One region of the Pseudarthrobacter sp. O4 genome, then DNA from elsewhere that is predicted to be linked to it. Evidence: predicted binding sites of a transcription regulator. Region 1 holds the regulator's gene; each other region holds the start of a gene.
What was found. The regulator LexA, encoded in region 1, represses DNA repair genes until DNA is damaged. The targets are predictions, from matches to a motif close to TCGAACANNTGTTCGA.
Positions count from the first base shown of each region.

Region 2: ACQCSU_RS10805 (shikimate dehydrogenase) is a predicted target of LexA. The motif match lies at 1,630-1,645, and genes of this name have one in related genera.
Region 3: ruvA (Holliday junction branch migration protein RuvA) is a predicted target of LexA. The motif match lies at 1,788-1,803, and genes of this name have one in related genera.

Region 1 covers NZ_CP189591.1:4,104,714-4,107,982, reverse strand. Annotated here, with positions in the region: gene ACQCSU_RS19025 (histidinol-phosphate transaminase) at 1-593, opposite strand, end outside; gene ACQCSU_RS19020 (LysM peptidoglycan-binding domain-containing protein) at 717-1,154, opposite strand; gene lexA (transcriptional repressor LexA) at 1,525-2,274, shown strand; gene ACQCSU_RS19010 (ATP-dependent DNA helicase) at 2,365-3,269, opposite strand, start outside.
Region 2 covers NZ_CP189591.1:2,342,708-2,345,976, reverse strand. Annotated here, with positions in the region: gene ACQCSU_RS10815 (MFS transporter) at 1-530, opposite strand, end outside; gene ACQCSU_RS10810 (IclR family transcriptional regulator) at 756-1,595, shown strand; gene ACQCSU_RS10805 (shikimate dehydrogenase) at 1,747-2,628, shown strand; gene ACQCSU_RS10800 (bifunctional sugar phosphate isomerase/epimerase/4-hydroxyphenylpyruvate dioxygenase family protein) at 2,628-3,269, shown strand, end outside.
Region 3 covers NZ_CP189591.1:604,591-607,859, forward strand. Annotated here, with positions in the region: gene ruvB (Holliday junction branch migration DNA helicase RuvB) at 1-1,075, opposite strand, end outside; gene ruvA (Holliday junction branch migration protein RuvA) at 1,068-1,712, opposite strand; gene ruvC (crossover junction endodeoxyribonuclease RuvC) at 1,841-2,428, opposite strand; gene ACQCSU_RS02720 (YebC/PmpR family DNA-binding transcriptional regulator) at 2,425-3,180, opposite strand; gene pdxT (pyridoxal 5'-phosphate synthase glutaminase subunit PdxT) at 3,184-3,269, opposite strand, start outside.

The sequences.
Region 1 (3,269 bases):
TCGACGATCACGATCGTCTGGCTGGCTTGGCCGGCCTCGTACACAGCCTGCACCACATCGAGACCCAGGCCCGTGCCGGTGGGGTTGTTCGGGGAGCAGAGGAAGACGATGTTGGGCTGAAGTTCGCGGACCTGGCGCGCCGCCGACTCCGCACTCAGCCCGTAGTCATCGGCCCGCACCCCCACGATGTATTCCGTGTCCGTCCCCGCGGCGAGCAGGGGGTACATGGAGTACGTGGGAGGGAAGCCCAGTGCCGTGCGTCCGGGTCCGCCGAAGGCCTGGAGGATCTGCTGGAGCACCTCGTTGGAGCCGTTCGCTGCCCAGATGTGCTCCGCGCCCAGCCCATGCCCGAGGTATTCCGCCAGGGCTTCGCGCAGTTCCGTGAACTCGCGGTCCGGATACCGGTTCAGGCCGGCCGCTGCCTCTGTTACGGCCGCGGCGATGGCCGCTCGGACGTCCGCCGGCACACCGTGGGTGTTCTCGTTGACGTTGAGCAGGATGGGGACGTCCAGCTGGGGTGCCCCGTAGGGGCTCATTCCCCGCAGATTGGTCCGGAGGGGAAGTCGGTTCAGGCGCTCTAACTGGTCAGTCACTTCAGTAGTTTAAGTGAGACGGCGGCGGGCCCTGAAACTGTGACGGCTCGGGCCAGGTCCGTCGGCGCCTTGGCGGCTGCTTGGTACGCGACGTTCCCGGGGCCGGAAGACTACTGGGCTGGACTACTGGGCCGGGACGAAGAGCGTCTGGCCGGGCAGGACGCGGGCGGCATCGAGGTTGTTGAGCTGGACGATGTCGGCGACGACGTCGCGGGGGTCGCGCCCGGGTGCCACGGTCCCGGCGATGGCCCACAGCGATTCCCCGGGCTGCACCGTGACAGAGACGGTGGGGGTCAGTGACAGCTCCTCAACAGATTCGGAAGCCTTGGCGGGTGCATTCAGGAAGCCGCTGAAGGAAAGGATCAGGGCGGCCAGCAGGATCAACGGCACTCCGAAGAAGACGAACCGCCCTCGCCTGGTCAGCCGCAGGGGTGCCTGCTTGGTGCGGGACGCACCGCCTGCCGGAGCGGCCGGACGGAAGGAAACCCGCGGTACGGACCGGCCATACCCGCCGGATGCGTCATGGCCGAAAGTGTGGTGAAACGCGCTTGATGCTGACATGAACTGAGCCCTCCTGGACCATACTGTGCCGCCCGGCGTACTCCACGTACTTGCCGCCAACCGGCCTAACCTTCGAACATAGAACCGAACAAACGCCCTCATCCAACTGCGATGCCTCATCAAACCCCCGGAAGTTCGAACACATCTTCGAACTTCACCTGTCCAGTTTTAGCACCTATTAACGAACATTGTCGAGACTCGCTAGAACAAATGTTTGAAATAACTGTGTGGCTGGCCTACGTTTGAGTCACAGGACAACCACTTCTGCAGTCGATCATCAGTAGTTGATCAGCGGGGTCTGACATTCAGGCCGGAAGGTCCCGGTAACTGCCGCAAGGCAGCCGGGCGGATTGGAAAGGCATTGGCGAATATGGCAGCACCAGCCACCGGCGGCCGGGCGTCCCAACGGAGCCCGCAGTCAGCCAGGCCTCCCAAGAGCCTGACCGTCCGGCAGAAGAAGATCCTCGAAACCATCCAGCGTTCGGTGACGGACAACGGCTACCCTCCCTCCATGCGCGAGATTGGCGATACCGTGGGACTGGCGAGTCTCTCCAGCGTGACGCACCAGCTCTCCCAACTCGAGAAGCTCGGCTACCTGCGGCGGGATCCCAAGCGGCCGCGCGCCATGGAAGTGCTCATGCCGCTGACCCTTGACGAGGGCAGCTCCAAGGTCTCGGGAGTGGCGAAGTCCAGCGGCCTGCGTGCCGTGGGCGGGCTGTCCGTCTCGGAACTGGCCAGCGCTACGGATACCGCAATGGTCCCCCTCGTCGGCCGTATCGCGGCCGGTGGCCCCATCCTCGCGGACCAGGTTGTGGAAGACGTCATGCCGTTGCCGCGCCAGCTGGTGGGCCACGGAGAGCTCTTCATGTTGAAGGTGGCGGGCGACTCGATGATCGATGCCGCCATCTGTGATGGCGACTGGGTGGTGGTGCGCCGGCAGGGTGACGCCGTGAACGGCGACATTGTTGCCGCACTGCTGGACGACGAGGCCACGGTCAAGACGTTCCGCCAGCGCGACGGCCACACCTGGCTGCTGCCCCAGAACACGCAGTACGAGCCAATCCTCGGCGACCACGCCGTCATTATGGGCAAGGTCGTCTCGGTCTTGCGCTCCCTCTAGCACCTGCCACACAGAGCCCCGCCGGCGTCCCCCGGAAGGGGGATGCCGGCGGGGCCCAACACATTCCCTGCTGCGGGGTGCTCCGTCCGCCTACTTGGCGGTCTGCGCCGACTCCTTGGAGAGCCGTTCCAAAGCCGCCATGGCAATTGCCGGATCGGTGGTCGGCCAGAACGGCGGCAGAGCGGCCCGGAGGAATCCCCCGTAGCGTTCCGTGGACAGCCGCGAATCCAGCACCGCCACGACTCCCTTGTCCGTCGTCGTGCGGATCAGCCGTCCGGCTCCCTGGGCCAGCCGGATCGCGGCGTGGGTTGCGGACACACTCATGAATCCGTTGCCGCCGGCCTGGGCCACCGCGCGGGAGCGCGCTGTCATGAGCGGGTCATCCGGCCGCGGGAACGGAATCCTGTCGATGACTACGAGCCGGCAGGAGCCCCCCGGGACGTCGACGCCCTGCCACAGGGACATGGTGCCGAAGAGGCAGGTGTCCGGTTCATCGGCGAACTGGCGCACGAGCGCCGTCATGGTCGAATCCCCCTGGCACAGAATGGTCATGTCCAGCCGGGGGCGCATCGCCTCGGCGGCGTCCTCGGCAGCCCGCCGGGACGAGAAGAGGCACAGTGCCCCTCCGCCGGAAGCCCGGATCAGTTTTTCCAGCTCGTCCAGCGCCTCCGGGGACGTGCCGCGGCCGGGCTTGGGCAGGTGCTTGGCAACATAGAGGATGCCCTGCTTGGGGTAGTCGAAGGGCGAGCCGACGTCGACTCCGGTCCAGCTGGGCGCGCCGGGGCCTACCAGGCCCAGACCTCCGGCCGCCGGTTCGAAGGCGGAGCCGATGGCCAGGGTGGCCGAGGTCAGGATGACCGTGTGGTCCGCGAACAGACCCTCGCGGAGCCGTCCGGCGACGCTCAGCGGGGCCACGTTGATCAGGGCCGGTGCGCTCTCGTCCGGCTGGGAGTATCCCTGCGCAGGGTCGAAAGTGCTGTTCCGGGAAAACCAGA
Region 2 (3,269 bases), 1.8 Mb from region 1:
AGGGCCGCGAGGATCTGGCCGCCCTGGGTGCCCGTGAGCGTCCAGGAGGTGAAGAAGGAGCGGCGGTTATCCGGGGCATGCTCCAGCGTCATGGAAGAGGCGCCGGCCTGCTCGCCGGCTGCGGACAGACCCTGGCAGAGACGCGCCAGCACCAGAAGGACGGGGGCCCACCAGCCGACGGTCTTGAAGTCCGGCAGGCAGCCGATCAGGAAGGTCGACGCGCCCATCAGCAGCAGCGTGAACATGAGGACCTTCCGCCGGCCCACCCGGTCACCGAAGTGGCCCAGGATGACGGCGCCGACCGGCCGGGCGACGTAGGCGAAGCCGAAGGTTGCGAAGGACATGATCGCCGCGTTGGCGTCGGCGTCCGGGAAGAAAACCTTGGGGAAGATCAGGGCGGCGGCGGAGCCGAAGATGAAGAAGTCGTAATACTCGACGGCGCTGCCCAGGAAGCTGGCGAGGGCCGCCTTTTTCGGTGTCCCGGCCGGTGCGGCAGTGCCCGGCGTCGTGGACGGGAGTGTCTGGCTCATGTGTTCCTTTGGTGTGACGACATTGTCGCGGATGGATCAGGAAGGTCTCAGCCGCCGCATGATTCAAGTGTGCGGTAGCCGGAGGTCCGTGGAAAGACCCGGACTAGTAGCCACATTGTGGGAGCTACTCGTGCGATGTAGCAATCATGGCTGTGAGCGGTGTCACCTGTCAAGCAAAATAATCACCATCTAGAAATAGCTCTCACTATGTGAGAGCATTGAGTCATGAGTGTGAACCAAGACACAGAATCGACCGAGACTGACGCCCCTCCGACGCCGGCAGCCAAGTCCCCCAAGTCTCCGAAGGAGGACTCCCGGACGGACATGGTGGGCAAAGCCCTGGGCCTGCTGGTCCTGCTGGGTGACGAGCCCCGCGGGGCTAGCGCTGCCGAGCTGTCCCGCCGGGCAGATCTGCCGTTCAGCACCACCTACCGCCTGCTGGGCTCCCTGACCAGGGACGGTTTTGTGGACTACGAACCGGACGGCCGCCGCTACCACCTGGGCCTGCGCGTCTTCCAGCTCGGACAGCGGGTTTCCAACCACCACGGCTTTGCCGGCACGGCCCTGCCCATCCTGCGCCGCGTCACGCAGGAGACGGGGGAGGCCACCATCCTGTCCGTGCGCGACGGGGTCCACCATCTCACCGTCAACAAAGTGGACGGGCCGCAGACCTTCCGGGTCACGAGCGATCCCGGCCACCTCGGCGCGCTGCACACCACCTCGGTGGGCAAGGCGCTGGTGGCCTTTGCTGATGAAGCCGCGCGCGCCGAGCTCGTGGAAGGCCTGGAGCTGGCGCCGCTGACCGAGTTTTCCATCACGGACCGTGAGGCCTTCCGGGCAGAGATCGAGCTGGTCCGGCGCCGCGGCTACGCCACCATGGACGAGGAGAACGAGCTGGGCATGCGGGCCATTGCGGTCCCGGTCTTCAGCTCCCAGGGCCAGGCCTTTGCATCCCTGGCCACCGCCGTACCGGTCTTCCGGATGAGCATGGAGGCCCTCGTGGCTCTTGTGCCGCTGCTGCAGTCAGCAGCGGCGGAGCTGTCCGCCAGGCTTCCGCAACGGTGAGGACGGCCATGAGTCGTCATCACCTGTTCGCTACTAGAACAACCGTGCAAGATGTGAACATTTGCGCTACAGTAATCCCCATCCCCCGGCCCGCCGGCGACGCCCTGGGCGTCCCCGCCGGCCGAGTGCCGTTGTCAAAGGAGCTATACGGATGAGCAATCGAGCAGAGTCCTTCCTCGTGGGACTGGTGGGTGACGGCGTGATGCCGTCACTTACTCCCTATATGCACGAACGCGAAGGCGACCTCCAGGGCCTCCGGTACCTCTACCGCCCCATCGACCTCCTGGAGCTGGGGCTCCCCGGCGCGGCCGTGGGCGAGCTCCTCACCGGCGCGCAGCGCCTCGGCTTCAACGGGCTGAACATCACCCACCCGTGCAAGCAGCTGGTCCTGGAATGCCTGGATGAGGTCACGCCCGACGCCCGGCGCCTCGGCGCGGTGAACACAGTGACCATCCGGGACGGCCGATTCGTCGGCCACAACACCGATTTCTCCGGCTTCGCCGCGGCCCTGGCCTCGGGCCTGCCCGGCGCCAAGCTGGACCGCGTGGTGCAGCTGGGCGCCGGCGGTGCCGGGTCCGCCGTCGCCTACGCCCTGCTCACCGCCGGGGTCCAAGAACTCGAGCTCGTGGACACCTACGCCGGGCGCTGCGCGGCGCGCGCCACCGAACTCGCCGGGTTCTTTCCGGACCAGAAAGTCACGGCCCGGACGACGGCGGAGCTGCCGCGGCTGATGCCGCAGGCCGACGGTCTGGTGCACTGCACCCCGGTGGGCATGGCCGCCCACCCGGGCGTTCCGCTGGACATGTCCCACGTGGAGTCCCGGCACTGGGTCGCGGACATCGTCTACCGCCCGATCGAGACCGAACTGGTCCGCGAGGCCCGGGCGAAGGGCTGCGAGGTGCTCGACGGCGGACGGATGGCCGTCGGCCAGGCTGCCGACGCCTTCCGGATCTTCACCGGTCTCGAGCCCGATGCGGAGCGTATGCGGGCCCACTTCCTGGAGCTCGTCGCCGCGGAAGAGGTGGCCGCCTGATGCGCACCGGAATCGCCACCGTGTGCCTCTCCGGCACGCTGCGGGAGAAGTTGCAGGCCTGCGCCGTCGCCGGCTTCGACGGGATCGAGATCTTCGAGCAGGACCTCGTCACGTCCCCGCTGAGCCCGGAGGACGTCCGGAAGATGGCCGCGGACCTGGGCCTGAGCCTGGATCTCTACCAGCCGTTCCGCGACTTCGACAGCGTCCCGGAGGAACTGCTCGCCGCCAACCTGCGCCGCGCGGAGGCCAAGTTCCGGCTGATGTCCCGCCTCGGCATGGACACCGTCCTGGTCTGCTCCAACGTGGGCACCGCCAGCATCGACGACGACGACCTCCGCGCCGCCCAGCTTTCCCGGCTGGCCGGGCTCGCCGCCGACCACGGCATCAAGGTGGCCTACGAGGCGCTCGCGTGGGGCAAATATGTCAACGACTACGAGCATGCCCACCGGCTGGTGCAGACGGTGGACCACCCCAATCTGGGCACCTGCCTGGACTCCTTCCACATCCTGTCCCGTGACTGGGACACCGCGCCGATCGAGTCCTTCAATCCGGACAAGATCTTCTTCGTGCAGGTCGCCGATGCGCCGAAGCTGTCCTTGGACGTGCTGTCCTGGAGCCGGCACTACCGCGTGTTCCCGGGC
Region 3 (3,269 bases), 1.2 Mb from region 1:
CACCCAGTTCTTCAACGTTTTCATCACCGGGGTCGGTGGCCCGGAACAACTCCAGGGGGTCCTGCGCAAAGACTCCGGCCGGCACGGCAAAGCCGAGGTGGGTCCAGGCCGGTGCCAGGGCAATCCGGCCCCGGGGTGTCCGCCCCAGCAGCCCCTCCCGGACGAGGTACGGCTCGGCCACGGTTTCCACGGTCTCCGTTTCCTCACCGACGGCGATCGCGAGGGTGGACAGGCCTACCGGTCCGCCGCCGAACTTCGTGATGAGCGCTTCGAGGACGGCACGGTCCAGCCGGTCCAGGCCGCGCTTGTCCACCTCGTACATGTCCAGCGCGGCGGAGGCTGCCCGGGCATCGATCTGCTCGATACCGTGCACCAGTGCCCAGTCGCGCACACGCCGCAGGAGCCGGTTGGCGATGCGGGGGGTGCCCCGGGAGCGTCCGGCAATCTCGCTGAAACCGGCGGAATTGACCTTGAGGTCCAGCAGCCCGGCAGAGCGCCGCAGCACCAGTTCGAGTTCCTCGACGGAGTAGAACTCGAGGTGTCCGGTGAAGCCGAAGCGGTCGCGGAGCGGCCCGGGCAGGAGGCCGGCGCGGGTAGTGGCGCCCACCAGGGTGAAAGGCGGCAGTTCGAGCGGGATGGCAGTGGCGCCGGCACCCTTGCCGACGACGATGTCGACGCGGAAGTCTTCCATCGCCATATAGAGCATTTCCTCGGCCGGCCGGGACATCCGGTGGATCTCGTCGAGGAAAAGGACCTCGCCCTCCGAGAGGGAGGACAGGATCGCGGCGAGGTCGCCGGCGTGCTGGATGGCAGGACCGCTGCTGATCCGCAGCGGGGCGTTCATTTCGGCCGCGATGATCATCGAAAGCGTGGTCTTGCCCAGCCCGGGAGGTCCGGAGAGCAGCACGTGGTCGGCGCTGCGTCCGCGCATGCGGGAGGCCTCCAGCACCAGGGAGAGCTGCTTGCGGACCCGGTGCTGGCCGACGAAGTCGTGCAGGTTCTTGGGCCGGAGCGCGGCCTCGATGACCCGCTCCTCCGGCTCCTCTCCCCCGGCGACGAGCGACGGCTCAGCCACGGGCGCCTACCCTGTTCCCGGCGCGGGCGCCGTCCTGGCCCAGCCAGCGGAGGGTGGCGCGAAGGATTTCCGCCACGTTGCCCTTGTCTGCCAGCTCGGGGGAATCCGCCAGGGATTTGTCGATGCTGGCGGTGGCGTCCTTTTCGGACCAGCCGAGGCTCGTCATGGCAGCGACGACCTGCGGCTTCCAGACCGCTTCCGCGGATACTGCCGGGGCCGTGGCGCCTGCGGTCCCGTGCGGCACCAGCTTGCCGGCCAGTTCCAGCACGATGCGCCCGGCGACCTTAGGCCCGATCCCGGGCACCTTGGTGAAGGACTTGCCATCGCCGGAGTGGGCGGCGACGCGGATGGCCTCGGGTTCGTGCACGGCCAGCACCGCCAACGCCAGCCGGGGCCCGACGCCGCTGACACTGAGCAGGACGTCAAACACCTCGCGTTCGTCGTCGCTGCCGAAACCGAACAGGGTGAGGGAGTCCTCCCTGACGATCAACGACGTGAAGAGCTTCCCCTCCTCACCCACCCGCAGGCTGCTGAGGGTCTGCGGTGTGGCGTTCACGCTCATACCGGCGCCGTTGAGGTCGATCACTGCCGAGGACAGGCCGACGTGCGCTACGGTTCCGCGGAGAAAACTGATCAAAGCCGGGCTCCTGGGTTTACAGCGAAAATACAGCTGACAATATAGCTGACAATATAAACCGGAAGAACCGGCTATCCGAACATATCTACGAATACCCTACCAAGCTCCACGCCGGCACAGTCGGACATTCAACGCGCACGGCGCGCTTTGGCCTCGGCGTCCGCCCAGGCACGCTGGGCCGGGGTCAACGACTGGCCGCCCGGTCCTGTGCTGACTGCGCCCTTGTTGGAAGTTCCGCTGCCGGCCCGCCACGCATGGGTGATGGCAAGCGCCAGGGCGTCGGCGGCGTCGGCCGGCCGCGGAGGGGCGTCAAGGCGGAGAATCTTCGTGACCAGTTTGGTGACGGCGTCCTTGTTGGACGTGCCGCTGCCGGTAACCGCGGCCTTGACCTCCGACGGCGTGTGCAGCGCCACCGGGATGCCGCGGCGTGCGGCCGCGGCGATCACCACACCGGAGGCCTGCGCGACCCCCATCACGGTGCTGACGTTGAGTTGGGAGAAGACGCGCTCGACGGCGAGGACGTGCGGTTCGTACTTGTCCAGCCAGTCATCGATCGAGGTGGCGATGACCAGCAGCCGCTGGTCGAGGCTTTCCTCCGGAGAGGTTCCGACGACGCCGAAGGCCACCATGGTGGCACGGCGGTTCTTCTCAACGTCCACGACGCCGATCCCGCAGCGGGTGAGGCCCGGATCGACGCCGAGGACGCGAAGGGTCACTCGGCTTCCAGTGCGGCCTGCACTTCGTCGCTGAGGTCGGCGTTGCTGTAGACGTTCTGGACGTCGTCGAGTTCCTCGAGGGCGTCCACGAGCTTCATGAATTTCTTGGCGGCGTCGAGGTCCAGCGGCACCTCCATCGACGGCACGAACTCGGCCTCATCGGTGTCGTACTCGATCCCGGCTTCCTTGAGGGCATCCCGGATGGCCTGGAGGTCGGTCGGCTCGGAGTGGATCTCGAAGCTGTCGCCGTTGTCCTTGACTTCCTCAGCGCCGGCGTCGAGGACGGCCATCAGCACGTCGTCTTCGCTCAGGCCGTTCTTCGGCAGGGACACGACGCCCTTGCGGGAGAAGAGGTAGCTGACCGAACCGGGATCGGCGATGGTGCCGCCGTTGCGGGAGATGGCGAGGCGGACTTCCGAGGCGGCGCGGTTCTTGTTGTCCGTGAGGCACTCGATCAGCAGCGCCGAGCCCTGCGGGCCGCGGCATTCGTACATGATTTCGGTGTAGTCCACGACTTCGCCGGTGAGGCCGGCGCCGCGCTTGATGGCGCGGTCGATGTTGTCAGCGGGGACCGAGGTCTTCTTGGCCTTGGTGACCGCCAACTCCAGGCTGGGGTTGCCGGCGAGGTCCGGTCCGCCCATGCGCGCTGCAACTTCGATGTTCTTGATCAGCTTGGCGAACGACTTGGCCCGGCGGCTGTCGAGGATGGCCTTTTTATGCTTGGTCGTCGCCCATTTGGAGTGGCCTGACATGCTTTATGCTTCTCCTCTGATCATTCGGATAAACAGTTCATGCACGCGCTTCTCCCCCGTCACTTCGGGGTGGAAGGAGGTGGCCAGCA